DNA from 4 places in the Paenibacillus sp. CH40 genome. Region 2 is predicted to be linked to each of the others. Evidence: riboswitches for the same ligand, from Rfam matches in the RefSeq annotation. Region 2 holds a riboswitch; each other region holds the start of a gene.
What was found. Region 2 has a riboswitch for cobalamin ahead of NLX73_RS12275 (ABC transporter substrate-binding protein). Riboswitches for the same ligand answer to the same signal wherever they lie in the genome.

Region 1 (7,309 bases), 200 kb from region 2:
ACCGAAAACATCCTATACTGGTTGAAAGAGAGACCGCAGCATAAAGACAAAAAAAGTTGTATTTTACCTTCAATATACAAAGCTAAAAATAATATTTTTTGGTATAATCAGGATATATCACTAAAGGAGGAAGCGCTAATGAAAAATACCGGAATGACAAGGCCTCTCGATCAATTGGGGCGGATTGTACTCCCTAAGGAAATGCGCACCACAATGGATATCAATATCGGTGATTCACTTGAATTTTTCGTAGATGAAGAAGGGTTTGTACTAAGAAAATATACCGGTGTCTCCTGCAAATTTTGCGGCGCGGTGGATCATTTAACTTATTTTCGCGACAGCTTTATTTGCGCAGAGTGCATCCAGGTATTAAAGACCGATGAAAATGTGCATGCCACAAGCACCGATGCTATCCAGGCTCAAGAAGATTCTAAGCCGACCCGAACCAACACAACCTGGCAACCCAAGCAATCTAGAGTGCAGCAAGGTGAAATGGTAAAAAAGCTACGCAAGCTGATTCAGGAACACCCGAACCTGCCACAAAAAGTATATGCCGAAATGCTAGATATTTCCCAAGGCCGGGTGTCCCAGTTGAAAAAGCTACTCTAAACCTTCTCAAAACAATATCCCAAGATCATATACTATGTACTCGCAAGCCTATCATTTTCATCGCAACTACGATGGCCAGATATAGAGTAAGGTGCATATCCGTGGATGTGTCCCTTACTCTGTATCTGGCTTTTTTATGCTGCCCGCTCCTACCAATGTGACAATAGTCACATACTCTCAATGTATACGTATATACAATATATAGATCGAAACAATTGGTTAACACAAGATATCATCAATATGTTGTTTTTGTGAAAAATATATATATTTTACTATATGGAGGGTTTTACGATGAAGGTGCTGGAGGAACATCAATTATACGACATCGGCGAGCGGGTCATTGGGGCACAAGATCTGGACATGCTGCGGGAGAATGCAAATTTGAATGGGGAATCGTTCAGCGGCAAAATGAGCAAGCTTGGGTCTGAGTATGCCAAATGGTATGCGCGCCTGCGGGTACTTCCGCCTGAACTGACGAACGCGATTGACCACGGGTATGTATATGTTCACGATTTGGACCAATATGCACTCGGAACTACAAATTGTATCTTTATCCCTTTTGGTCGTTTACTGCGAGACGGCTTCAATACAGGCAACGGCTCTGTGCGCACACCGCAAACGATTATGTCTGCTATGGCACTAGTCGCCATCATATTCCAGTCTCAGCAAAACAGCCAATTCGGAGGTGTCTCTGCCAATAAAATCGATTGGGACCTTGCCCCATACGTTGCCCGGTCCTTCCGCAAGCATCTGCGCAAGGGACTCCGGTTGTTCGAGGAAGAGATAGAATCCAGTCTGTCTGACGACGAACTACATATGGCCAATCCCCATTTGCAAGAAGTCTGCCCTCGTTCCTACGCATTCGCACGCGAAGAAACGGAGACGGAAACCCGGCAGGCTGCTGAATCGCTCATTCATAACCTGAACACCATGAGCAGTCGAGCGGGGGGACAGATTCCATTCACTTCACTGAATTACGGAATGTGCACGTCTGCTGAGGGACGACTTGTTACTCAATCGCTGCTGGAGGCCACTATTCGCGGCTTGGGCAGCGGGGAAACTCCTATTTTTCCACAACATATTTTCCAATGTAAAGAGGGAATCAACCAGGCAGAAGGCGACATCAATTATGATTTGTTCTTACGGGCGGTAGAATGCTCTAGCAGACGGATGTATCCCAATTTTGTGAATGTGGATGCCACCTTCAACTTGCCTTTTTACCGTGCTGATGATCCAGACACCATTATAGCGACAATGGGTTGCCGTACCCGCACCATTTCTGACCGTTTCGGTAGAAACCGGCAGAGTGGCAAGGGGAATCTCTCCTTCAATACCATTAATCTGGTGCGGCTTGGCATTGAGTATGGTATTTGCACAGGCAAACGCCTGACACCTGACCGTGATCGCTTTGATGCGAGACTAGAAGAAGTTATGCGCATTGCGGTAGATGGCCTAATTCATCGCTATCAAATCCAGACCAGCCAACCGGCCAAAGCCTCGGACTTTATGATGCGCGAAGGGGTATGGGAAGGTGGAGAACAACTGGCACCAGATGACAAGGTGGGAGGCGTACTAAAACACGGTACGCTTTCGATCGGGTTCATCGGGCTGGCTGAGTGCATGAAGGCACTATATGGGAAACACCACGGGGAGGATGATTTTGTATACCGAGAGGCACAGCGAATCATCACTTCCATGCGCGTGTATTGCGATCGAATGAGTGAATATCACAATTTAAATATTACATTGTTCGCTACGCCTGCCGAAGGTCTGTCGGGCAAGTTCACATTGCTGGATCAACGTGATTTCGGGATTATTCCTGAGGTAAATGATCGAGAATATTACACGAATTCTTTTCATATTCCCGTGTATTACACGCTCCCGGCTGCTCGTAAAATCAGCTTGGAAGCTCCGTTCCATAACCTATGCAACGCTGGTGCGATTTCATACATTGAGCTGGACGGTAATGCGCGGAATAACCCGGATGCGTTTCTTAAAATTGTTCAGTACGCGCTGCATCAGAACATCGGCTATTTCTCCATCAACCATCCGGTGGATCGTTGTACGGAATGTGGTTATGAAGGGATTATCGGGACAAGCTGCCCCCAATGCGGCACAGATGAGGAGCACACACACTTTCAGCGCTTACGTCGGGTAACCGGATATCTGACAGGAGATTATACCGTTCGCTTTAATGCCGCAAAACAGGCAGAAGTTCGAGACCGGGTGAAACATAAGTGAATTTGTGTGGCTACATTCCGGAATCTCTGAACGAAGGATACGGCCTGCGCACCGTTGTGTTCATTAGCGGTTGCCGTCATGCCTGTCCTGGATGCTTTAATCCAGAGTCATGGAGCTTCCGTGCAGGCGAGCCATTCACCCCCCAACGACAACAGGAGGTCATTCGTGACATCATGGAAAATCCGTTGTTGGACGGACTGACTCTCTGCGGGGGAGACCCGTTTTTCTCAGCAGCAGAATGCTCGCAATTTGTGCGTGACTTCCGCGAAGCCTGTCCCGACCGAACCGTGTGGGCTTACACTGGCTTTGTCTATGAAGATCTACTCACAGATCCGGAGCGACAGGAACTGGCGCTTTTGTGCGATGTGATTGTGGACGGTCGTTTTGTAGAACAGCAAAAGGACCTGACCCTTCCCTTCCGGGGCAGTCGCAACCAGCGTCTGGTAGATGTGAAAGCCAGTATTCAGGCAGGTTATGCCGTTTCATTGACATAAGGCGATGCTTACCCAGCAAGCAAGATGCTATATCTAATCTAAGACAAGCCCCCATCATGGGTAAGGCTTGTCTTTTTTCATATGGCTAACAGATTCCATTGGAGTTTCTATTGCGCATCCTGTAAGTTTCACTTATGATGGTGAACAAGTATACGAGTGCATAATTATTCGTCATACCTTAACCGCATAGCTTGGAGATAGGTGTCTGTTCTATTCAGATCAGGCTTAAAAGGGAAGCCGGTGCAAATCCGGCACGGTCCCGCCACTGTAAACGGGGAACTTTCAGCTGTTCATATATCCACTGGTCCACAGACCGGGAAGGAATGCTGAGCGTCATGATCCGTAAGTCAGGAGACCTGCCTATTTTAACAACATCGCAAGTACCTACGGAAGATAGGGAGGTGTTAAGAGCAGTCGCCGTATTTTTGATTTTTTAATCACGGAGGCATTCTTTCCCTTACTTATTTTTAACCTTGGGGGAAGAATGCCTTTTTTGGTACGTAAAAGTAAAACAGCTACCCGCTAGGAGGAAAAGTACATGTCCATTATTGAATGGCCTGAATTGTCCGGCTTAATTAGCAGTAATCTGGGATATCCGCGTATCGGCGAAAATCGGGAATGGAAGAAAGCACTGGAACGCTTCTGGAACGGCAGCATTAACGAAAGCGAACTGCAGACGGAGATGAAAAGATTACGGTTGGAGCATCTGAGCAAGCAGCGGGACAAGGGGATTGATCGCATTCCTGTCGGAGACTTCTCCTATTACGATCACATGCTGGATACATCTGTGATGTTCGGTCTGGTTCCCGAACGGTTCAACTATCGTCCCGCGGGTCCGGTTCCTCTATCCGTGTATTTCGGGATCGCTCGTGGACAGAAGGGAGCAACCGCCAGTGAAATGACCAAATGGATGAATACCAATTATCACTACATCGTTCCTGAATTGGCGAATGCAGTTCCGGTGTTCACTGAAAATAAACCTTTACAGGCTTATCGTGAAGCAAAACAAGAACTAGGTATTGATGGGAAACCGGTCCTCATCGGCCCCTATTCATTCGTTACCCTTTCCAAAGGCTATGATCGTAAGGAGCTTGCCTCTATTATAAGAACCTTCCTGCCTTTATACACCCGTGTCCTGTCTGAACTAGCAGCAGAAGGTGTTCAGTGGGTCCAAATCGATGAACCTGTCCTGACCACCTCATTCCCAGTAGAGGATCTGGACATTATCCAGGAAGTCTATGAAGCTTTGAACCAAGCTGCGCCCTCCTTAAATATAATGCTGCAAACCTACTTTGGCAGCCTAGATCATTATGAGCGTCTGTCCGTACTTCCAGTACAGGGGCTGGGTCTTGATTTTGTGTATGATGATGGCGAAAATCTTCAGCATATATTGCAGCATGGCTTTCCTAAAGGAAAAACGCTGGGCGCTGGTGTCATTGACGGACGCAATATATGGCGCAGCGACCTGAACGCTGTAGCTGCTCTGCTGGGTCAGTTAGCAGAACAGACCACTGCCGAGCAGCTTATCGTACAGCCATCATGCAGTCTGCTGCATGTGCCAGTCAGCCTGGAGGCAGAGCACAAGCTGGACAAGGAGCTGGTGCAAGCGCTGGCCTTTGCTGATGAAAAGCTAGAGGAAATCGCCATCCTGACGGCTGCACTTGGCAAACACGATCCATCCGCACTCACCAAGCTTGGACAAAGTACAGATGCGGTAGCCCGTTTCAACAGTTCAGCGGCACGCGTACAGACAGCTGCCGATCTGGCCGACCTGTTGGCCAAAGAGCCTCTGTCACGCAGCGTTCCTTTCGCCGAGCGTCGTGAGATTCAGCAAAATAAGCTAAAGTTGCCTCCACTGCCTACGACGACCATTGGTAGCTTCCCGCAAACCGCCGAGATCCGCAAGGCCCGCCTGCACTATCGCAAAGGAGAATGGTCTGCCGAGCAATACCGAACGTTCATCCAACAGCAAATCAAGGAATGGATTGATATCCAAGAGGACATTGGCATTGACGTGCTTGTACATGGAGAATTTGAGCGGACCGACATGGTTGAATTTTTTGGCGAAAAGCTGAACGGCTTTGCTTTTACGCAAAACGGATGGGTGCAGTCCTACGGCTCCCGCTGTGTCAAACCGCCGATTATATACGGAGACGTTTCCTTCGATCAGCCCATGACCGTGGAAGAAACGGCATTCGCCCAATCGTTAACTTCCAAGCCTGTTAAGGGAATGCTTACGGGTCCTGTGACCATTTTGAACTGGTCTTTCGAACGTAATGATATTCCACGCAGTCAAGTTGCTTTACAGTTGGCTCTGGCACTACGGGCAGAGGTAGAGGCACTGGAACAAGCGGGCATCGGCATGATTCAGGTCGATGAGCCTGCAATTCGTGAAGGGCTTCCGCTGAAAAAAGAACAGCAGCAAGCCTATCTGGATTGGGCGGTTCAAGCCTTCCTTGTGACCACGGCCACCGTTGAGCCAGCGACCCAAATCCATACGCATATGTGCTATTCCGAATTTCAGCATATGATTCAGTCCATCTCCGATATGGATGCCGACGTTATATCTATTGAAACCTCGCGAAGCCACGGAGAACTGATTGTCAGCTTTGAAGATCAGGTATACGACAAAGGCATCGGTCTGGGCGTGTACGATATCCACAGCCCGTGCATCCCCGATGTATCTGAAATGCTAAGCATGATCCAGCGTGCCCTGCGCGTACTGCCATCAGATTTGTTCTGGGTTAATCCGGATTGTGGTCTGAAAACCCGTACCAAAGAGGAATCTGTCGCCGCCTTGCGACAAATGGTACAAGCGGCTCAAGCAGCCCGGGCTGCATTGGCTGTATCCAACTAATTTTTTTATCGTATCCAATCGCGCCATCATTTTCGCCTTATCCTATTCCCCTTTCCGGCCCTTATTGCTAAAAGCTAGGAAGGGGGATTTATTCTAGATCATATAATGTATATACGCCTTGAATATGCTCCATTTTCATCTGCTTCATATGTACGCCTAAGCCATGTTCTCGATCCCAGGAGCAACTAAAATTCAAATACAGTTCATCCTTTGCCGATGAGTCGGAAATCAGTATAGACATAAGCTGTATTCGATCCAACAATTGTTCCGGCCGCTCCACATAAGGCGCATATTCATCTGGGTCCTCTCCCCATGTACTGTAAGCATTCCGGTACTTTTCCACTATGCCAGCATAATGATGGTGTATGGACTCCAACACTTGAGGATGAATAGTTGACGAATATTCCATATACTGCTCCCATGTCTTTTTTTGCAACTGTGTAGGTTCTTCTATAGTCTGTGCCTGTTCTTCGGAGTCGGCTCCCATGATAAATTCGACTTCTACTTCCGAGGGCTGCCCGCAAAAATCAACATGTACTACACCACGCAGAACAATCTCCTCAGATACATCCCAAGACTCATCATCGTGTTCCAGTTCCATATACCAGTGTTTCCAATTCACCCTTTACCACCTCTTCATAAAAAGTAATCTTTAAACCTATTGAATACTTTACAATCTATCATTTTAATGAATGAAATTAAAGCGGCATCCTATTTGGGCTTCCAGCCAGATTTCGAGGAATTTCCAAATGAAACTACTTTTTTCTACAACATTCGCTATTCAATAAAGCCTTCAAGAAAGAAAATCTGCCCATTTCGGCACAAATATTTTATTATTAAAAATTTAGTACCTTGCATTAATCAGTACATGATGTTAAATTATACCTGACTACTGTTCTATAATTAGTACCCGTGACAAATTATGCACAAACACACGTTTCTTCCCCTTATTCCGAACGACACCTATGAATCATTGATAACATCCAGGAAGGGAGCACCGCTCGTGAATGTGAACATCCAATTCAAAAAAGGGGTACTGGAACTGTGCGTTCTAGTTCTAATTGGACGCAGAGACCGTTATGGCTACGAGTTGGCTCAAGCCGTCTCC
Region 2 (7,309 bases):
GAATGAGGATTTTGCAAAAATCCAATAAGCGACTTCCAATGAACAAGATATAGATCGAAATGGCCTAGTTCGTCTAGATATTGCACTTTGGAGCGACTGGAATCAAATTTTGCAAAATCCCAAATTTATGGATTAATTCGCCAACGTTTGAAACAGAGCACGTGTGTACTCATGCTGTAACAAGTCTTCATCCCATTCCTTAAATATTTCCACGATCTCCCCCTGAACCATAACAGCAACGCGGTCACAAAACTGACGAGTAGATTGGAGATCGTGAGTGATGAATAGGTAGGACAACTCACGTTCCTGCTGCATTCTCTTAAGCATACCCAGCACGGAAAACTGCGTTGTCGTATCCAGATTGGCGATCGATTCATCGAACAAGATAATATCCGGCTCCACCGCCAACGCTCGGGCAATACATACCCGCTGTTTTTGCCCGCCACTTAGTTGTGTTGGGTATTTTTCCAGACATTCCGTGTCCAGCCCCACAGATTCCAGTAAAGACTGGCAAATATCCAGTGCTTGCGCTTTTCGTCCGGGAAAATAGTTGTGGATTGGCTCCTCCAAAATATCTCGTATGGTCATGCGAGGATGGAGCGAGGAAGACGAATCCTGTGCGACCAGTTGGATTCGTTTGTACAGATGGATATCCTTCACCCTTCCGGTGTGAATGGGCTGGTCATCCAGCCAAATCTCTCCTGAGGTCAACGACTCCAGCCCTAGAATACATTGTGCCAACGTGCTTTTGCCACTTCCACTTTCTCCAACCAGTCCGAGACATTCCCCCTGTTGTAACTCCAGACTCACCTTCTTCACGGCCTGTTCGCTATCTTGCGTGCTGAACCAGCCTTTTCTCCGTTTGCGGACAGGGTATGCTTTGGTCACATTCTTCAATTCCAGCATCACTGGTGCATCCTTCCTTCCGGGCTCATCTCCAACACTCGATCTGCTATGCGACTCATACCCTGGCGATCATGTGAAATCAACAATATGGTGAGATCAAAGTCTTCTCTCAATTGTTGCAACAATGCCAGAACCTTATCGCGGTTGATAACATCCAACGCCGTAGTAGGCTCATCGGCAATAAAGAGGCTCGGACCGGAGCTTAACATTGCAGCCAGCAGCACCCTTTGACACATGCCTCCGCTTAGTTCAAAAGGATATGACGACAAAATATGCTCAGGATTTGCAAATCCAACCTTGCGGAGCAGAGAGCGCAAATAGGCCTCCCGCACTGGAGTAGCGCCTCCTCTGGCTATCTCCGTGGCACGGCTCAGCATCTGCCGCATCCGTGGCAGCACGCCCAGCGGGTGGACTTGCTGCGGTGCAGTATGGGATGGGACAGCATCAGCGTGCCCCGGCTCCATCTGGTCATGCGGCATCCGACGCCGCCCGTGCAGTCTAAGCGTATCCATCAGCTGGGCGCGGACAGTCCGGATCGGGTTCAACCCGCTCAGCGACTGTTGAATGAGCAGGGCAATATCCTCTCGGCGCAGCCTTTGCCAGCGCCGTTCCTGGAACGGGAGAATGTCTTCCCCGTTATAGTAGATACGCCCTTGCGTAACATTAATACCTGGCTCCAGCATGCCTGCGATTGCGTGGGCGGTCAGGCTCTTGCCGCATCCGCTCGGTCCGGTCAGGGCCACAATCTCCCCTGAATATACGGAAAAGCTCACATCACGCAGCAGTGGTTTGCTCCCGCTTCCGCTTGCTCCTACGCCTGTGCGGCAGATTTCCAAATGTTCCACGTGTAACAACGGTTTTCGCCCTGCCACTTGCTCTATCGTATCCTTGCACCCAAGGGCTGTTTGATCCTCCACTATTTGGCCGCCCCCTTTTCCGAAAAGCGGTCGCCCAAAAGCTGGCAGGCAAGTACGAATAGCATAATCGCCAAGCCCGGGAAAATCATGACATGCGGAGCCACCTGAAAATATGAGGTTGCATCATGCAGCATCACGCCCCACTCTGGCTTGGGCGGCTGTACACCCAGTCCAAGAAAGGACAGCCCAGCGATCATCAGCACCACGCGCCCGATATCCCATACCGCATAAACCAACAACTGCGGCAATGCTTGTGGCAATACATAACGGCTCAGTATACGTACGTGTGAATTGCCGGATAAACGGGCATATCGAACGTAGTCCTCCTGACAGGCTTTTTGAACCAGACTACGGATATACCGGACATAACCCGCCCACCGTACCGCAATAATCGCAAGGGTCATGTTAACAAAACCTGGGCCCAAAATGCCCACAATTGCCACCGTTAAAATAATATCAGGAAAGGCCAGTACACCGTCGATTCCCCGCATGATCAGCTGATCCACACGTCCACGCACATAACCAATGAGCAACCCTATAGGCAGACTGAAACACAACGTAGCTACAGTAATTGCACATGCGATTAGCACGCTCATCCGAATCCCGTAAATTAGCCTTGACAGCACATCCCGACCCAGATGATCCGTACCGAAAGGATATTTCCGACTGGGTGGTGCCAAACGGTTCAAAAGATCCACTTGAAGAGGATCATGAGGAGCGACCCATGGAGCCAATAGCCCAAGCAGCACGATCAGACCAAACAGTACGCCTCCTGCCAGCAAGCTCCCTTGAAAGGAAAGCCGTATCTTTTTCATTTTCAGCTTCCCCCTTAACGCAAACGCAGCCTCGGATCTATCGCCGTCTGGACCACATCCACCAAACACTGAACTCCTACAATTAAAAATACGGCGAAAATAACATATCCCTGAATCACCGGATAATCTCGCTGTGTAATTGCATCTATAAAATACTTGCCCAACCCCGGCCATGAAAAAATGGTCTCTACGATGACATTACCTGCCAGCATAAATGATAGATTGGTACCTAGCAGTGTAATTATAGGCAGAACCGCATGCTTAAATATCTCAAAAAACAGGATATGCATACGGGAAAAGCCTCGAGCCTTCGCTGCTTTCACAAAATTCCGGTCACCCAGCTCTAGCATTTGAGCGCGCAGTACACGGGCTTGCACAGCTCCCAAACCTGCACCAAGAGTCAGCGCTGGGAGCACTAAATGTATCCAATCCTCCCTTCCCATGGATGGGAGCCAGCCCAAGCGAACGGAGAATAGATAGATCAACAGAAACCCAAGCCAAAAAGAGGGGATCGACGATCCCAGCAGGGCGAACAGCCTGCCCAGACGATCCAGTGGGCCGCTGATTTTTAGCGAGGCAGCCAGCCCCAACCCCAGCGTAAGCACCGTCATGACGGCAAAGCCCGCAGCAGCTAGCTCCACCGTAGCAGGCAGTCTGTTCCACAGTTCGGCTAGCACGGATTCCTTGGATACATACGAGGTGCCCCAATGCCCTGTGAACACATCCCGCAGCCAGTTCACATATTGAATATGAAACGGTTCGTTTAAGCCCAGTTCCTGCCGTAGCGTCGTCAACGCCTCCTCAGAGGCAGGGACATTATGCGCGGTGAGCAAAATGGTAGCAGGGTCACCAGGAGCCAGCCGCATCAGTACAAAAGTCAGCGTGGATACAACGAATACAATGATGAGCAGCTGCGCCACACGTTCCAGTATAAAACGAATCATAGGATACGCCGCTCGTTATTCCGCAATATCGGATTGCGCTGTAATGTAGTAATACTCGATCGGATGGGGTGTAAAACCCTCTACCCCTTTTTTCACACCAAACACAATGTCAGGATGCACAATGAACGACTGTGGCAAATCCGTATTGATGATATTCAGCGCTTGTAGTGTCACAGCATTACGCTGCGCTGTATCCTTCGCCAGCTTCAAGCTGTTAAGAATACTCTCCAGCGGTTTGGAACTATAACGGCTTACATTGGCTTCGCTTTTCGAAGAATAAAACATGTCCATAAAATATTGTGGCTCTCCTGTATGAGCAGTAAGCATACTGTACATAGCAAAATCCCAATCGTTTTTGGTCAACGCCTCGTCGATATTTTCCACCTTGCGAATCTTGACCTGGATTCCCTCTTTCAGCAATTGGCTTTGGATGACCTCAGCCATAACAGAGAGCTCCGGACGCTGAGGAAAAGTCAGCAGCGTAACCTCGAACGGCTTGCCTTGCTTAGTCCATGTCCCTTGGGCGTCCTTCTGCCAGCCATCCTTCGTTAACAGCTGATCCGCCGTTCCGTCCAGCGCTTTACGCTCAACTTTACCGAAGGGAAGAATGCTCGGGAACGGACTGCTTGCTTCCGTACCGAAGCCCCTCATGACGGCGCTCACAATCGATGTGCGTGGAATCAGGCTGTCCACCACCTTACGGTTCGCCGCATCCTTGAATACTGGGGATTCCATATTGTACACGAGCATATGGGTGCGCAAGGAGGGAGCCGACAGCACTTGTAGCTTGTCGTTCTTTTTCAGTACCTCTGCGTTATCAACCGGAATATCCGTCGCTACGTCCACCTCGCCGGATTGCAGCGCCATCAGGCGCGAATTCCCGTCCGTAATGAACTTCATTGTCGCCTCAGCCAATCGTGCCTTTTCGCCCCGGTATCCGTCATAACGCTCTACGACCAAGGATTGGTCCTTGTTGAACGCTTTAATTTTAAAGGCGCCTGTCATCGCTGGGTAACTCTGCTCATCTTTCATCGATGCCACATCCAGTACAATCGTCGATGGATCAGCTAGATTGGACACCAACGCCGCATTCGGCTGGTTTGTCGTGATTTTCAAAGCCAGCGGGCCGCTTACATCAATGGACTTCACATTCAGTAAATCCTTCGCCAGATGGCTTTTCTCGATAGAGCGTAGCAAAGATGCTTTTACACTTGCTGCATCCATACTCTTTCCATTATGAAAAGTGACTTTATCCTGCAAGCTGAACGTCCAAACTGTAGGACTATCCTGCTTCCACTCCTTTGCCAGCCAAGCCACAGGCTCCAGCTTTTCATTCAAACGTACCAGTGTCTCACCTGCACCAGATCGCATCACATCCCAGCTATTATCTCCGTGCGGGTCAACACCTGACGGTTTCCATGTATACGCCATTACCAGCTTTTTACCTGTCGCCGTTTGTTGTGCTGACGCGTTCTCATCTTTGCCGGAGCTATTCGACGTCTTATTGCTAGTACATCCCGAAAGAGCCATAACTGCCAGTAACAGCATCACCCCTGTACATATCAACCATGAGCGCCTGCTACGATTGCTAATCATTCGATGAATCCCCCTCTATCTTGTAAAATCATATAAACCTAACGCAAAACGCGAAAAAAGCATTCCGGACCACTTGATCAGCAGTCAGAAATGCTTTCATTATAAAATGTCAAAACACACCTCGAAGCCAACTCCAAAAACATAGAAGGGGTCAGATCGGTTTCAGACATTCCGTATGCAGCACGCCTAACCACCTCCCCAGCATCCCGTGGGTCTGACAGTGATGTCAAAACAGGCAGGTCTCCTGACTCCAGGCGTATCTTTCAGGCCTTCCCGGTTCTTCACAGTTCCAGTGGCTGTTCTGAAAGCTCCAGCAGTATCCTGCTGATGCCTGTATACAGTGGCGGGCCCGTGTCGGAATCAACCGAACTTCCCTTTTAAGTGAGCACGCTCAATAACTATCCACATGGTCTCAACAAAACCCCGTACATAGAGTCGTCCGGCTCACACCTGTTTTCTTCCTTTATTTCTTTCCATTACGATCTTATTTTGTTGTCACAGGCTTGTCAATAAATGCTGTATAATAATTCAAATTTGAATGATATGGCGAGAATGAAGGTAATGGCTATTCATTGCGTGCACGAAATGAACGTGCTAAAATTAGGTATAGAGATAACCTTCGTGTCCGTATACTAAAAAGAGTCTTCGCCGCGCCAACGGCAAAGACTCTTAGGACTTGAAAGGCTGTGGATCACCACCACGGCGCGCTGCACAACTAAATGTTAATGCAAACGAAACCCACCGTTAGGGGCCAACCTAATTACGCGGTGGGTTTTCGCTTGTTCCGAAATTTCCGACGTAGCCAGCGATAAAGTTTACGAATACTAAACACCAGGCTTAGTAACGTAACCATCCAACGCAACACATCGTAGCACGATACAAGTGTGACCATCGGCTTCACCCCCTTTCGGGAAGCTGCACCGTGGTCCGAAAACATCCACCACTATTCAAAATCCATAATTTAGATTATATCATGCCTCTTCCTACCACTCTAGCAAATTCTTCTAGCGCATAAACTGGAAAACGCACCAAATTAGAGCTACCCATTTCATCCCGCAGCTTTATCTATATGTCCCCAGACGGCAAGGGGATCTACTATCTGGATAACTCCATGCCAAAAAGCCGGAAAAGAGGCATACGTCCTCTCTCCGGCTATCTTTATTTATTCCTAATCATCAAACCTTCTGTGGAACCTCCGAAACCGTCACGCTTTTGACCGATTCCCCTTGTTTTCTCGTCAAAACAATGTTCAAGACAATCGCTGTAATCGAACCCGAAACGATACCATTTTGCAGCAGCATTTTGGCAAAGCTCGGCAGCTGGTCGAACATTTGTGGCAGAACGGCAGAGCCTAGGCCCACGGCAATACTGCATGCTGCGATCAGCAGATTGCTTTCCTTCCGCAGATCCACTTCTGACAAAATAGACATGCCTGATGCAGCAACCGAGCCGAACATGACGATCATCGCCCCGCCCAGCACAGCGTTAGGAATCACTGTCGTTAAGGCAGCCAGCTTAGGCAGCAAACCGAGAACAACCATGATCCCGCCCGCAGCAAAAATAACGTTCCGCGATTTGACGCGTGTGAGTGAGATCAGGCCAACATTTTGCGAGAAAGCTGTATAAGGAAACGCGTTAAAAATACCCCCAAGCATAATCGCGAGTCCTTCGGAACGCAGACCATTGACGATCTGCTTCTGTTCCACCTTCTGATCAATCGCTTTGCCTACTGCTAGATAAACGCCTGTAGACTCAACCATACTGACAATATTGACGATAATCATCGTACATACTGCCATCATGCTAAACTCTGGCTTACCAAAATAAAACGGCTGCGCGACACTCACCCATGAGGCCTCCGCCACGAGAGCAAAATGCACCATTCCCATTCCATAAGCAACCACCGTACCCGCGAACAGACCAATAAGCACGGAAATCGAGCGCAAAAAGCCTTTTGCCAACCGATTCACAAGCAGGATAACCAGTAGTGTAACTAACGCCAACAGCAAATTACGTGGCTGTCCAAAATCCGCGCTGCCCTGGCCCCCTGCTACATTGTTCATCGCCACCGGAATAAGAGATAGACCGATAATCGTAACGACCGAACCCGTAACGACCGTCGGGAAAAAGC
Region 3 (7,309 bases), on a different contig from region 2:
CATCATCATTACGGGCTTTAGGCCAGCGTTTCATTGCATGTACCATAAACCAGCGGCTCCAAACCATCGGAAGCAGCAGCAAGCCAGACACATTCCGTTCAACCAGCACCGTATACAGCAAAGAAGCCTTGAGCATAAGTAGCAGCACACAAGCAATAACGCCCATTGCTCCTACACGGCTATCCTTCATAATCTCCAGCATCCGCTCACGGGATCGGTAGCTGAATAAGGCATCAGCCGCATCCATCCACCCGTCCAAATGCAATCCGCCCGTCAACCAAACCCAGACAACAAGCGTAAGAATCGCACACGGCAACGGCGGCAACACCATAGAAGTAAGCGCCGCAAAGCCCCAGACAATGATGCCAATAACCACTCCCACCAGCGGATAATAACTTGCACTGCGTTTAAGCAAATCCGGGGAAAAATCTATTTCCGCCTTCACCGGAAGACGCGTCAAAAATTGAAAAGCCGCAGCAACAGCCTGACGTTCGCGGCTCATAGCTTATATTCCAACTGTTTGAGTTCTACGGGAATCCCCGCCGTCATCAAAAATACTTCATCACAAAGACGGGCAATCCGCTGATTCATAACCCCACTCAAATCCCGATACAGCCGACCCAGCGGATATTCGGGCACAATACCGTCACCAACCTCGTTGGTTACGATGACGAGCTGCCCTGGATACTGCTCCACAGCTGCCGCCAGTTCATTAATGGCAGCTCTGGACGCAGCTTCGCCGTCCTCGCCTGCGGCCAGCAGTACGTTCGACAGCCACAGGGTCAGGCAGTCGACTAGCACCATAGGCGCGGGCTGCGACGCTTGATCGCCACCAAGCCGCTCCAGCAGCTCCGGCAGCGCCTGCGCTTCCTCCAGCGTCTGCCAGTCGTATCCGGCAGACTCGCGCTGGACCCGATGAAGGGCGATGCGCTCCTTCATCTCCATGTCATAGGCTTGCGCCGTTGCAATGTAGCAGGCGCGCGAAGCGCGCGACATGCATAATCGCTCGGCAAAGCCGCTTTTCCCGCTGCGTGCCCCGCCGGTCACCAGCGCTTTCATCGCTGCGCGGCCCCCTGACCGTCCGATACGCCTGCATCGGCAAAGGTCGCCATTTCGCGCATGATGCGGCACGCCGCATCAATCAGGTGCAAGCTAAGCACACCGCCTGTGCCCTCCCCGAGCCGCATGTCCAAATAAAGCATGGGCTCCAGCTTGAGCTGGCGGAGCACCGCCGCGTGCCCGCGCTCGTCCGAAGCGTGCGAAGCAAGCATGTACGCAGCGCTTGCAGGCGCAAGTGCACGCGCTGCGAGGGCAGCTGCGCCTGAAATAAAGCCGTCCAGCACAACTGGACAGCGATGTGCGGCTGCGCCGAGGATGACTCCTGCCAAGGCGGCAATCTCCAGACCGCCGACCTTAGTGAGCACGTCGAGCGCATCATTTGCATCTGGCTGGTTCACGTCCAATGCGCGGCAGACAACCGATATTTTACGGGTAAGCCCAGCCATATCTACACCCGTTCCCCGGCCTACGATAACTTCCGGCTCTAGCCCGGCAAGAGCACATACGACCGCAGCGCTGGCTGTCGTATTCCCGATGCCCAATTCTCCGGTAACGAATAGCCGTGTGCCACCTTTGACCGCTTCTGCTACGGCTTCAGCTCCGGCCAAAACCGCCTGTTCCGCTTCCGTACGCAGCATCGCTGGCCCTTTAGCTATATTCGAGGTACCCATACGTACCTTACGGTCCACCAGATTCGCGTGAGCGACATCCGCATTCACGCCAACATCTACCACCTTGACATCTGCGCCCGCATGACGTGCCAGCACATTAATTGCCGCGCCACCTGACAGCATGTTATACAGCATTTGCTGTGTAACCTCAGCCGGAAAGGCACTGACTCCCTCTTCACACACCCCGTGATCCGCAGCCATGACCATAACCGTTTTACGATCAAATTCAGGCTTGTCCACTCCTGTAATTCCTGCTAGCTTGATGGCCACACTTTCCAACTTTCCAAGACTTCCCGGTGGCTTTGTTAATTGGTCCAAATGGGCTGAAGCTGCCGAGGCCGCCACCCCATCCGGCTGGGCGATGCTATCGATCAGCTGACGCAGCTTGTTGTTCATACCTTCCACTCCCTGCTCTTTTTAAGTGTGTTTCATCGTTTATTTAATCTGCTGTATCCGAAGCACTTCTGCGCAGCAAGAGCTGCGGCACACCGCTATCAGGATGCGGAAGCATCACAGGCTCAACACCGTATACTCGTCGAATCCGATCCTCGGTTAATAACTTCGATGAAGCTCCCAATCCTTCAACCATTCCATCCTTGAGTACAAGCAAATCTTCGCAAAATTGGGCTGTCAAGTTAAGATCATGCAAGACCGCAATGATCGTCACACCCGTTTCTTGGCGCCAATCTGCCAGCAGTTCCATAAATTCAAGCTGATAGCGCAAGTCCAGATAGGTCGTAGGCTCGTCCAGCAGCAATATCCGTGGCTCCTGCACCATTACTTTTGCCAAAGCTACACGCTGTCGCTGTCCCCCACTCAAGCGGTCCAATGCTCTGTCCGCCAACGTGGTAAGACCCAATCGCTCCAGCACGCGATCCGTGATCGCCTCCACATCAACACCCTTTTCCCTGCCTAACCAGTCCTGATGAGGAAAACGTCCCATTTCTACGACTTCCCTGACGGTGTATCCCACTGGAGGAAGCCCTTCCTGTTGGAGTACGGCTATGAGTCGGGAAAGCTCTTTTCTGCTGTAGCTACCGACCTTTTTGCCATAGATATGAACGTTTCCTGAAGTTGGCTGATCTACACCCGAAAGCAGATGCAGCAAGGTCGATTTTCCACTGCCGTTCGGACCAATAATCCCCCACCAAGTTCCTTCGTCGACGCTCCAGCTTATATTCTTTAACGCATGGAACTCTCCATAGGCACGTGTCAGACCCGCTACCTCTAATGCCCGATCACGCACTTTCTGTGATTCACTTTGTTCTGTCACAGCAGTTCCCCCCTGCGCAGCTTCTTGTTCCGATACAGGAGATATGCAAAGAACGGTGCCCCAACAAAGGCCGTCATCACGCCCAGAGGAATTTCCGTGGGGGCTAACAACGTGCGAGCCGCCGTATCTGCCCAAGCCATAAAAATGGCTCCACCGAGCGCAGATAATGGAACAATCATCCGGTAATCAGGGCCTGTCACCAGACGAATGATATGCGGTACAACAAGTCCCACAAAGCCAATCACTCCACATACCGAGACAGCGGCAGCTGTCAGCAGCGTGGAAATGATCAAAACAGATAGCTTTGTCGCATCTACATGAACTCCCATGTGAGCCGCCTGACGTTCACCCAAAGCCAATATATTCAGCACACGTGCCCGATTCCATAGAAATACCAGTCCTATGACCACATAAGGTAAAAGGATTCCTGTATATGACCAACCGCGCAGACTAAGACTTCCCATCGTCCAGTACAATATTTCATTGACCGTCTCCTTCGACATGGCTGTCAGAAAAGAAACAACCGCTCCCAGAAAGGATTGCATCACCACACCCGACAAAATGAGACTTTGTGTCGGAATTTTTCCACCTTCCCGTGCCAACGTCAGCACCATCCACAGCGTCAGCATTCCGGTCGTAAATGCCACTAGCGGCAGCGTCCATATGCCAACAAATGAAAATTGAAGGCCCCAATAGATCAGTACTGCCGCTCCTACCGAAGCCCCCGAGGATACCCCCAGTGTATACGGATCAGCCAAAGGATTACGCAGCACACCCTGAAATCCGGCTCCCGCCAGCGCCAGCGCTGCTCCTACCAACATTCCCAGTAACACTCGTGGCAATCTGACCTTCAAAATAATCTGCTCTGAGGATGTATTCCAATCCGGTGTAAACGTATCGCCTAACCACGGAAGGTGGTTAACCAGAATGCCCGTGATCTGGCTGACCGGAAGCTTGGCCGAGCCGATGCCAAGACAGAGCAGCAGCGTCAGCAACAGCAAGACAAGACCTGTCCCTCCAAAGCCGATCAGTTTACGGTTCATTTGAAAATTTCAGGATACACGCCCTTGGCCACTTCCTTGAGACCTTCCGTTACGCGTGGACCCGGACGACTGATCAAATTATCATCCACGGCAAACACCCGGTTGTGGCGAACAGCCGATATTTGATCCCATCCACTGCGAGCTTTAATGATTTCGCCGAGTGTTTGACCAGTTTTGTCGTCCTTGACACTTTTGCTGTACAAAATCACGTCAGGGTTGGCAGCAATAATATTTTCCTCACTAATTTGGTACCACCCCTTCTGCGTGGCACCTACATTTTCGCCGCCCGCCAACGTAATCAGCTCGTCCATAAACTCGCCTTTACCAACTGTCCAGCCTGGTGAAAACTCGACGTATACCCGCAGCTTCTGCCCTTTACCGATATTTTTAACTCCTTCTTTCACTTCCGCTACATCTGCTCTCATCTTGTCAGTCACCGCTCTCGCTTCTTTCTGATGATCGGTGATTTTCCCATACAATTCGATGTTAGCTATGACATCTTCAACTGTCTTCGGTTCCGTTTTAAAAATCATAATTCCCATGTCGCGCAGCTTGGTCGTAGCCTGTTCACTAAGTGATATCCCTGCAAAAACGACTTCCGGGTTAGCAGCAATGATCGCCTCTTCGTTCGGTTTCATAATACCGCCCACTTTAGGCTTTTTCGTAGCAGCTGCCGGGTAATCAGAGTAGTCGGAGACGCCAACTATTTCCTTATCCAGCCCGATGGCGAACAGCGCCTCGGTTTCTGCCGGGGAGACGGAAACGATTTTATCCGGCGCTTTTTTGAATGTAAATTCCTGTCCTGTTGCATCCTTAACTGTGAGTGGGTAAACTGTTTTGCCCGGAGGCTCTTGTGCGGTTACGGTCTTTCCTGGCTGCTGTGCAGAAGTCTGATTCTCTTTATTTTCAGCATTTTTTCCATTAGCGCCACATGCACTCAGCACAACTGCCAAAATCAGAACCAATAGACCTGTTGTCCAAACCTTTATTTTTTTTCCTGCCATGATTTGCACCCCTTCATAAAAAAATCGTTAAGAGCGTTACTTGAGCATCATCAGATATCTTCTAAATCCAGCCTTCTTTTCCTATCAAAAAACCCCCGCATCCTTATATCAGGACACAGGGGTCACGTTAGCGCAGATCGTGCGCAGGCGGCAGCTTCTTTCCGCACGGACAGTCACTGCGAACACGTCATCCTTTCCTCGAAGGATTATGGTGACAGGCGGACGGGCAGGTATCCTGACTTATGGTAAGATGCATGTCCTGAAATTCCTTCATATGCTTAGTAGCACATAAAGCAGGACTAACGGGCATGTTTCCATTTACAGTGGCGGGACCGCGCCGGACTTACACCGACTTCCCTTTTAACAGCGCAGGCAAGGGAAACCATAGTTTCATCACACTGCGCCGACCTCGTCTGCTGGATATTTGATGTAGTGGTAGTCAAGCCGTTCTTTTACTTGATGATTATAGGTTAAAATGAGGCGGCTTACAACCCAAACAGCCTCTTTATCCGCTGGTGTCTAACCTAATGAGGGAGCATTTCGGCTATGTAATTGTGCGGTCCTGCCAGCCTCAATTGAATCCTAAATGCTTCTCCCGGCTTCGGATTCAGACTCCAAAAATCATGGCCCGGTATCAGCATACAAGCTAACTGACGAATTACGCCACCATGCGTAACGACCAAAACAGAGAGCGGCCCAGCAGTCAAATCCATGGGTCGAACTTCCATAGCAACACGCCATTCATACAGAGAGTCAAGAAATTTCCGTAGACGATTCACAAAATCTGTCCAAGACTCTCCTCCAGGAGGGGTTATCCGTTGCGGCTCATCAATCCAAGCGCGATACAACGACACATCCTTGAGCATGTCATACGTTTTTCCATCCCACTCGCCAAAATGAAGCTCTCGCAGACGTGGTTCCATCATAGGAGACATAATAGATAGGGAACCTCCAGACGTCAATTCTGATTCCGGCACAATGATCTGCAAGGTCTGGCGACATCGCATTAAATCGCTGCAATAGATTCGAGCAAAGGACTGTCCCTGCAATTCTTCTTGCAAAGGCTTTAATTCCTGTTCTGCTCCCGGTAGCAAACCTATGTCGGAGTGTCCCAGATATCGACGTTCCTTATTCCATAAGGTTGTGCCGTGACGAACTAACACGAGTTCCATGTCCCAATGCAGATCTTCTTTAGCATAATACGGCACCTTACGATCCTCCTGTGAGTTCGGACTTTGTGCGTATTCTACTGTCCTTTTTGCTGCTATATCTTGTTTCAAGATCATGTCACTTCCTGCTCGATCATTATTCAGTGTGTCACGCCTCACCCTCACCGCACCCATCCCAAGGCAAAACAACCTGCGGCTCCTAACAAACACAATCCTACAAACATACTGGACACGGCGAACATCAGCTGGATTGTATGCCGTATATCTTTCGACTCTAGCGGTCGTATCCAATCGCCCATGTATGCACGAAAGGAGCGCACGCCATGATACACATTATAGCCTCCAAGACGAATCCCCAGTGCTCCAGCAACAGCTGATTCCGGGAAGCCACTGTTCGGGCTTGGGTGCAGACGAGCGTCTCGCTTGACTGTGCGCCAGCTTCTTGCAGCATCTCGCTTGTACATCCACGCCGCTACGACAAGCATTGCCGCTGTCAGGCGTGCTGGAATGTAGTTAGCCACATCATCTAGACGCGCTGAAGCCCAGCCTAAATGCAGATACTTTTCATTTTTATAGCCAACCATGGAATCGAGCGTATTCACAGCACGATAAGCCAGCGCCAAGGGTGCTCCCCCGATCAGGGCATAAAAAAGCGGGGAAATAATCGCGTCCACGATATTTTCAGCGACCGTTTCAACCGTACCGCGTACAATCTCAGGCTCATCAAGCTGTTGCGTATCCCGCCCGACAATCATGCCCAGCTCCCGCCGTGCCGCTGCCAGATCATCCGCCTGCAACGCTCGGTATACTGCCATTCCTGCATCCTTTAGTCCTTTGGAAGCAATCGTGGTCGCAATCAGCACCATTTCTGCGCCGACAGATAACCACGGATGAATCCAGGCAAGCAAGTGCAACAGCGCCCAGGCGAGCGCAAAGGAACCTCCCGCCACAATGAGTGGAAGCAGTATGCCCGCACGTTTTAGCCCTCGGTCACTGCGGACCTGGCGACGAATCGCTTTTTCCAATGCTGAAATGGCATGTCCCATACCGATGACTGGATGCGGCAACCACCTCGGATCACCGATCAGCC
Region 4 (7,309 bases), 230 kb from region 2:
GTACCCGGTCTGCCACTGCCTGTGCAAATTCCAGCAGTTCCTGGTTCCCCTCCGGGTCCCGACTTCCATGTCCAACTAACAATATTGCATCCACTGCTGTTTTTTCCTCCTCTTTAATAGGGATAGCCTGCATGACGCCCTATTTTATATATATGCTTGTATCCAGTTCATCAGGCCTTCAGTCCATTAATCACCACAAACCGCATTCACTTCTACCGTTGCTGGTGCATCTTCATGCCGGAAACCCGCAACGACACCTACACGTTTAAAAAATTTATGAAAACGCTCATTCGGATGCCCTTTTTCCTTATATTCAGCGATGACGTTCTCCACAATGTCAGTAATTTGATCACTCGGAATCCCTTCCGCTACGGGCTGAGCGGCATGAGCATTGCGACCGAATTTTTTGCCACCAAGGAAGAGGTCGTATCCTCCCTTGCGATAGACGATGCCGATATCCTCTAGCACCGCTCCATAGCAGGCCATACCGCATCCATTCAAAGCAATGCTCGTTTCCTTGGGTGCCTGTAATCCGCCAAGTACAACCTGTAAATGCTCAGCCACAGGCACAGCGTCATCCTTCTCCATATTGCAGAAGTCGCACGCCTTCACCTTAAACACATCGCCAATCGGCATGACAATGAATCGTTCATCCCGCAGCCGTCCGACCAGTTCCTCGGGGTCTGCACACGGTACGCGCAGCACGATCTGATGATCTGGCGTGTATTCCAGCTCGCCGTCATCACCCGCTACCTCGGCGAGCAGCGCCATCTGGCGAGCGGTGAACTTCTTGTTTCCCACCCCCGGGGAAACGCCCACCTCAAATAGCGCAGGCTTGCCAAAGCCGCCTGTCGCCATCCCGACCGGGGCCCCCGCTCCGGCCACCGCTGACGTTCCGGCGGTGCTCTCGACAGTAGGCGCTTGCCCGCCCCAGCGAGCGTTGGCTGCGCCAGGCAGCTTGCCGCCAACAGCGAGGCGGCTTAGTGCCTCTGCCGCCAGCGATGCCGGGGCTGCTGCGCCGGTTTGCACAGCGGTCGTTGCCTGCACGGCAGCCATCGCTTGCGGGCGTGCCTGCGTCGCAACCGCAGCGCCGCTCGCGGAGGGTATAGCGGGCGTAGTCGGGGCTGCGCCTGCCTGCGGTGTATCCTCTTGTGCGCCCAGCGACCACGGCTCCGCTTCCGTGCGGAGACGCTGATGTGGCTTGAGCGCTTGCTCGGTCGCATCCAGCGTGTATTTGCGCTGATATCCGCGCGGAGTCACGATCAAGCCGTCATACACCGTTGTCGAGGAATTGCCGATGATTACAGTTGTCAGCATCCCGATGTCATGATTCAGCATATCTTCCAGCGTCGTTACAATAACTTGCTGACGTTCACGATAAGCACTTTTCACCAACCCAACTGGAGTTTGCGGATCGCGGTAACGCAGCAAAATGGACTGCGTCTCCACAATCTGGCGGGTACGCCGACCACTGCGCGGGTTGTATAATGCAATCACAAAATCGGCCGAAGCCGCTGCTTCTACACGCTTCACAATCGTTTCCCATGGGGTCAGATGATCACTCAGACTGATCGTGCAAGCATCATGCATAACTGGCGCCCCCAACAGTGAAGCACAGGACTGAATAGCCGATATCCCCGGCACGACTTCTACCTCAACCCCGTCCTCGCGTCGCCAGCCTTTTTGCATCAGCACTTCGTACACCAGCCCTGCCATACCATAGACTCCTGCATCTCCACTGGAAATGACAGCTACCTTCTTGCCCATCTCTGCTTGGCGAACCGCCTCCTGCGCACGGCTCACTTCCTCTGTCATCCCTGTGCGTACAATCTCTTGTCCGTTCAACAACGGACGGATCAAATCAACGTAGGTATTGTAGCCGATAATGACCTCACTTTCGGCCAGCGCATCCAGCGCCCGTTTTGTGATATGTTCCATATCTCCTGGTCCAAATCCAATCACCAGCAATTTTCCTAATGGGCTCATCGTGCTCCTCCTATTCACCCTTTTCAGGGCAGCTATCCTATCTATTTCAATGATTTATGGACATCCTGTAACTCAAAAAACCCCATCCTGCCCGGATGGGGTTTCTATGTACGTATCTCTCATCAGACGAACAAACAGCGTAAGAAGACACTATTTGTCTTCCTCCAGCCTGCCGTTGTTTTCCACCTGTCTGTTTACGCTTCAAACGCTGCTGCACGTTCATATCCACGCAAACCTCTAACCAACATGGAAAAAGCAACGTGTGCCTGATTTCCTGATTTCGTACACCCATCCTCTCCGCGAAGGTTAACGGTGCATACAGATCAAGGTAGGTCTCCTGGCTTGGCATCAACAGATTCTTTCGTCTTCCCCGTTTTTCACGAGTGACCATTTAAAAAAATCCTCTTCCTTACAGTGGCGGGACCGCTCGGGATTTGCACCCGATTCCCTGTTACCCTTTGCTCAACCGCAAAGGCACCTTGTCTGTCCGCTATTTGATTATGGGTCTTATCATAACCTTGCCTCAATCAGTTGTGCAAGCACGAAAAACGCTTTATTTCAAGTTCTCTGCTTTATTTTTTAACATATGTAGCAATTCGTCCGGGTCGGCAGAGATGCTTAGTAGCGCTGGATGCTCAGACCCAGTAAACCCTTCTTGCACGCTATGACGCACCATTTCTACTAACGGGTCAAAATATCCATTCACATTCAGCAGCCCAATCGGCTTGCGATGAATGCCAATTTGCGCCCAGCACAATACCTCGAACAGCTCTTCAAAGGTTCCCAAGCCACCCGGAAGGGCAATAAACGCATCGGCCATCTCGCTCATTGCCGCTTTACGCTCATGCATGCTTGCTACCTCAATAAATTCGGTAACCCCCCGATGAATGATCTCTGCATCAAATAACAGGGTGGGCATAATGCCAGTGACCTGACCGTCACCCGCCAGCATTCCATCCGCCACCTCTCCCATCAGCCCCCTACTGGAGCCACCGTAGATCAGACGGATATGATGGCGAGCCATGGCTTCTCCCAGCTTGCCTGCCGCTTCAACATATACCGATGAATGTCCAGGTCTGGACCCGGCAAATACACAAATAGAATTCATTAACGTCTCAGCTCCTGTCCTAAGTATCATGCATCGAAACTTATTCATTATATTAGCTAAATATTTTCGCTATAACAAAAATCTTTGTCGATGCATGTCCAATAAAAAAAGATAAAGACCTCGCAGGCCCTTATCTTTATTTTACGCTGTATCCAAAAATATAAGTTCATTTTTAGCATACTATATTTATAATTTCTATCTCATTTCAATGACCATTCACGATCTTCAAACCACAGCCATGCACCGAATCGTTATGTTCAAAATATTTGCCCAGCTCCACCATCATTGCGCCCATGCGCTCTTCGGTTGGAAACACGACTCGATCAATCCCCTCTTCCACAATAGACTGCGCAGTCACCTTCCCTACTGATACAGCAATCACATCCTCACGGAAAGCTTCCAATAATTCCTCAATTCGATTTTGCTCTCTCGCATATTGGGCTAAAAATCGAATTTGCGGACCACTCGTGAACGTAACAGCATCAACATTACGATGGATAACATCCTCCAGTAACGCCTGCAATTTTGCTTCCTCAGGTGGGATATGCTTATAAGGAAGTACCTGGCGGGTCACTGCCCCCTGCTCGTCCAGCCACTTTACCAACCGTGGGGCTGGATCGCCATGCAGTTGCAACAATACTTCTTTTCCCTTCAGATCGTATGGGGCGAAAGCTCCTGTCAATCCGATCAAACTTCCGTCCTCGTCTCGTACTGCTGGCGTAAAGCCACGCTTTTTGAGTCCATTGACCGTCTTGTAACCCCGCGCTGCAATGTTGGAAGATTGCAGCAACTCCATAATCTGCTCAGCCACGCCCATATCCTCTGCCATATCGAACAGGGCATCCAGCCCCATACCTGTCGTGAAGATGTACCAGTCCGGAGGGTGCTTCACCCACGATACAACAGCGTTGCGCAGCTCGATATCATCCAGAAAAACGGTACCCTGGGCCGGGCGCTGTACTGGCTCACCCCCCATCTTCACAACTAGCAGCGCCATTTCTTCTGCTTTACGGGGACCAGCAAGAGCGACTCTCTTGCCTGCCATGCGTTGTGCCATTCTGTTGCCTCCCTTGTAGATGTCGTATTTCTTTCTACCAAGTATACAATCAGAGGGGTAAAAGACAAATAAGAATTACTTTTCCGATGAATACAGTAATCTTATAAGTGGCCGTGTCCTGTTCTGCCTTCATGCTGGCTTTCTTTCTGACTACTGCTATCCCGCTCTCCGTTAGATGCCCTATCATCTCCGCCTTTCCCTTTAGATTTGGGTCGGAGCAACATCCATAGCAACAAAGGCATGATAACAAAAAAAATGATCATCACCGCGGTCCACTCCCGGCTGAACTCATAAATTTGCACAATGTTGGAGAACAGCATAAACGAACAGACATAGCCTAACAAACCTACGGGCCAAACCATCAGGCTCCCCCAGGCTTGGGCAAACATCCGCTTTACCGCCAAACTGGTAACGTACAGATCAACCCCAATCTTCGTAAGAAAAGTCGGTACAGTCAGTGCTGCCACGAACAAGTCGAACCGATCCAGAAAGTCCGTTAGCTGCAATTGACGCACCAGTTCATACGATGGATAAAACAGCCGTGACAAGATAGGAACACCAATAACCAACTCGGATAGCAGCACCAGCATGGTCAGAAAAGCGGTTCCGAGCAAATGCCCAAACCACGCACTACGCCCACTATAGCTCTTCCCAGAAATCACAAAGGGGACTATCATAATATCGGCCATATAACCCAGCATGCGCCAACTCCCCTTGATTACTCCCTCTACTTCTGGATGTAAGTAGGGTCTCAGCATCGAAAAATCCATATTACGCCCAAAAAAAAGCGGCATGGTCAACAGCGTCACAATCAACAGCGGTATAAAATTCTCGGTCATATTCACGATGGTGCTTATTCCGCCTTTAGCCATAAATACCAGAGTCAACAGCACAATAAGAGAAGTGACCACAATCGGAGTCAGCGGCAAAAGCACCACCTCCACCAGATCCGTAATAATCCTCAAATCCCGTGCAAAGATGATCAGGAATAAAATAAGGTAGATTGCAAGCAGCACACGGCCCAGCACAGGGTGAGAGCTCACCATCGCCTGCATCAGATCCTGATTAGGGAACCGGCGTTTAAGTTTCAACATCGCCCAGATCGGCAAGCAGAGCACGATAGCCGCAATTATACAGGTCCAGTAAGCATGCTGATTCGCGTGATCCGCTGCCTGCGTCGGAGCATGTATAAGGGTAATACCGACCTCCATCAATACACCAAGCAGCGCAATTTGTCTGGTTGTGAACTGTTTCATGCAGGTACATCCTCCTTTTGCCCGCAGGCATCCATTACACGATTTACAACGTAGGGGGGAGCCACATGGCAATAAAACGGGTTAGCCATGTAGCCACATAAACGGTGCTCTTCGTTGATGTTCCGTAAATCCAGATACCAATGCTAATAACATACAGTACGCGGGAGACCCAGCGATTGATGGCTGGGGCATTGTGAATATTTTTACGGTCCATCAGATACATGAAGAGCATAACCAGCACCAAAGGTAACAGAAATACTTTATTCATTGGATTTGCTCCTTTTTGACCCCGAATGGTTTGGTGACCGCACCGATATTCTCAATATGCACGACCGGATTTATGGTGACCTTCACCTTGGGATACAGTTGTTCCCATTGGGGTTTGATCCGTTTCCATTCATACGGTTGACTCGTAATAATAGCCCGGCCCAAACCAAGTACGTCTGAACGATACTTTTGCTGAATCACCTGAACAGCCTCTCCCAGCTCCCTCTTAATTTCCTCGGCTGTCTGCTGCTCCAGCCACTTCAAATTTTCCTCGTTGGAAATATCGAAACTCGTCTCATTTTCCTTCACATTCCCATTGCAGTTCATATGAATGGTCATTCGAATCTCATCCCCTTGAATATGGGGCTTAATTTGGACTTTATTTTCGATGAGGTGTACAGATATGTAACCTCTACCTTTGGGAGGGGGAATAAATATTTCTGTCTCCTTGGCTTGCTCCATACCCAAAAGCAGAAACCGACTGAGGTGGTTATCAATAATTCCTGTTAACCTGTCTTTGCGAAACACAGCCAGTCCATCGACCTGAATATTCGTTTTCTTGTCTTTAAGGTTAGGGGGCCCATTCTTCACCAGAGACATTACTGGTACCACCGGGTCAACGCCTTCCAGCAGGACGGAATTCATCAACAGCTTAACGGAACGAGGTTTTTTCATATAGGAAATATTGAGCTCACGCACCATTTCTGCTGGATATTGCTCTATCGGAGCATCTGCCTGAAGCAATTCCATCGTTGAACCCTTCGTAATAACAACCAGGGACGACAGACGGTTCTGCGGAACACGTGCCAGTACATCCATCATTTTGCTAATCCCTTCTCGTGCCAGCGCCTCGCCGAACAGCAGCACCCGCCGATGGGAGTAATTGAGTGTTCGTGAAACTCCGCGCTGTTCCTCGGTACTTGCTCCTCGAAAGCTTGGGCCTATTTTGGACTCCAGATAGTAGGATTTCGTACCACTGGTACCTCCCCCTCCTCCTGTACTGCCCGAAGATCCGAGTTGTCCGGGTAGAGCGATTTGCATCGTTACCCGGTATTGATCGCCTTCCTTGTCCAGCCCGGTACCCATCACGAAAGCCACATCATTCACTTCACGGCGATCCCAGCATCCTCCCAAGAGAACAGAGCATAGCAGCAGACAACAGAGCACAGCGACTTTACGTATTTGTTGTGTATTCGATTTGGGCTTCATCACCATCCCTCCTCGCTTTTAGGCGTTCCATTCATCTTTTCCTTCGCTCGTTTGTTGTTGTCTTTACCAATCCAGGAAGGACGTTTGGTCATTTTCCACCAAGGCGCGCGGACGACGATATCCTTTTGATCCATATGGTTGTATGGGCTATATCCACTCATATAAGGGACACCAAACGAGGTTAGCTTGGTTAGATGCGTAGCAATCAGCGTTGTCGCAATAATGATCCCAAACAATCCGAATAAACCCGCCATCAGCATGATGGGAAATCGCAGCAGACGAACCGTGATGGCAAAGTTAAAACGCGGTATGGTAAACGACGCAATACCTGTGAGCGACACAACAATGACTATGGGCGCCGATACGATTCCTGCCTGTACTGCGGCCTGCCCAATGACGAGCGCACCAAGAATACTGACGGCCTGA

Region 1: it holds a riboswitch for cobalamin, as region 2 does, so the genes downstream of both, metE (5-methyltetrahydropteroyltriglutamate--homocysteine S-methyltransferase) here and NLX73_RS12275 (ABC transporter substrate-binding protein) in region 2, are expected to answer to the same signal.
Region 3: it holds a riboswitch for cobalamin, as region 2 does, so the genes downstream of both, NLX73_RS14170 (ABC transporter substrate-binding protein) here and NLX73_RS12275 (ABC transporter substrate-binding protein) in region 2, are expected to answer to the same signal.
Region 4: it holds a riboswitch for cobalamin, as region 2 does, so the genes downstream of both, cobJ (precorrin-3B C(17)-methyltransferase) here and NLX73_RS12275 (ABC transporter substrate-binding protein) in region 2, are expected to answer to the same signal.

Annotation. Positions count from the first base shown of each region.
Region 1 is NZ_JANAVQ010000003.1:304,091-311,399, forward strand. Features, by position in the region: gene NLX73_RS11365 (AbrB/MazE/SpoVT family DNA-binding domain-containing protein) at 139-609, shown strand; gene NLX73_RS11370 (anaerobic ribonucleoside triphosphate reductase) at 901-2,850, shown strand; gene nrdG (anaerobic ribonucleoside-triphosphate reductase activating protein) at 2,847-3,344, shown strand; cobalamin riboswitch at 3,527-3,722, shown strand; gene metE (5-methyltetrahydropteroyltriglutamate--homocysteine S-methyltransferase) at 3,883-6,201, shown strand; gene NLX73_RS11385 (DUF6985 domain-containing protein) at 6,290-6,823, opposite strand; gene NLX73_RS11390 (PadR family transcriptional regulator) at 7,205-7,309, shown strand, end outside.
Region 2 is NZ_JANAVQ010000003.1:505,761-513,069, forward strand. Features, by position in the region: gene NLX73_RS12255 (ABC transporter ATP-binding protein) at 133-909, opposite strand; gene NLX73_RS12260 (ATP-binding cassette domain-containing protein) at 906-1,823, opposite strand; gene NLX73_RS12265 (ABC transporter permease) at 1,823-2,638, opposite strand; gene nikB (nickel ABC transporter permease) at 2,653-3,582, opposite strand; gene NLX73_RS12275 (ABC transporter substrate-binding protein) at 3,598-5,178, opposite strand; cobalamin riboswitch at 5,396-5,599, opposite strand; gene NLX73_RS12280 (nucleobase:cation symporter-2 family protein) at 6,354-7,309, opposite strand, start outside.
Region 3 is NZ_JANAVQ010000004.1:199,063-206,371, forward strand. Features, by position in the region: gene cobS (adenosylcobinamide-GDP ribazoletransferase) at 1-502, opposite strand, end outside; gene cobU (bifunctional adenosylcobinamide kinase/adenosylcobinamide-phosphate guanylyltransferase) at 499-1,059, opposite strand; gene cobT (nicotinate-nucleotide--dimethylbenzimidazole phosphoribosyltransferase) at 1,056-2,126, opposite strand; gene NLX73_RS14160 (ABC transporter ATP-binding protein) at 2,170-3,003, opposite strand; gene NLX73_RS14165 (FecCD family ABC transporter permease) at 3,000-4,046, opposite strand; gene NLX73_RS14170 (ABC transporter substrate-binding protein) at 4,043-5,050, opposite strand; cobalamin riboswitch at 5,259-5,452, opposite strand; gene NLX73_RS14175 (histidine phosphatase family protein) at 5,575-6,336, opposite strand; gene cbiB (adenosylcobinamide-phosphate synthase CbiB) at 6,381-7,309, opposite strand, start outside.
Region 4 is NZ_JANAVQ010000003.1:276,698-284,006, forward strand. Features, by position in the region: gene NLX73_RS11230 (sirohydrochlorin chelatase) at 1-94, opposite strand, end outside; gene cobJ (precorrin-3B C(17)-methyltransferase) at 187-1,986, opposite strand; cobalamin riboswitch at 2,297-2,482, opposite strand; gene NLX73_RS11240 (LOG family protein) at 2,540-3,094, opposite strand; gene NLX73_RS11245 (uroporphyrinogen-III synthase) at 3,300-4,151, opposite strand; gene NLX73_RS11250 (GerAB/ArcD/ProY family transporter) at 4,253-5,407, opposite strand; gene NLX73_RS11255 (hypothetical protein) at 5,451-5,675, opposite strand; gene NLX73_RS11260 (Ger(x)C family spore germination protein) at 5,672-6,883, opposite strand; gene NLX73_RS11265 (spore germination protein) at 6,883-7,309, opposite strand, start outside.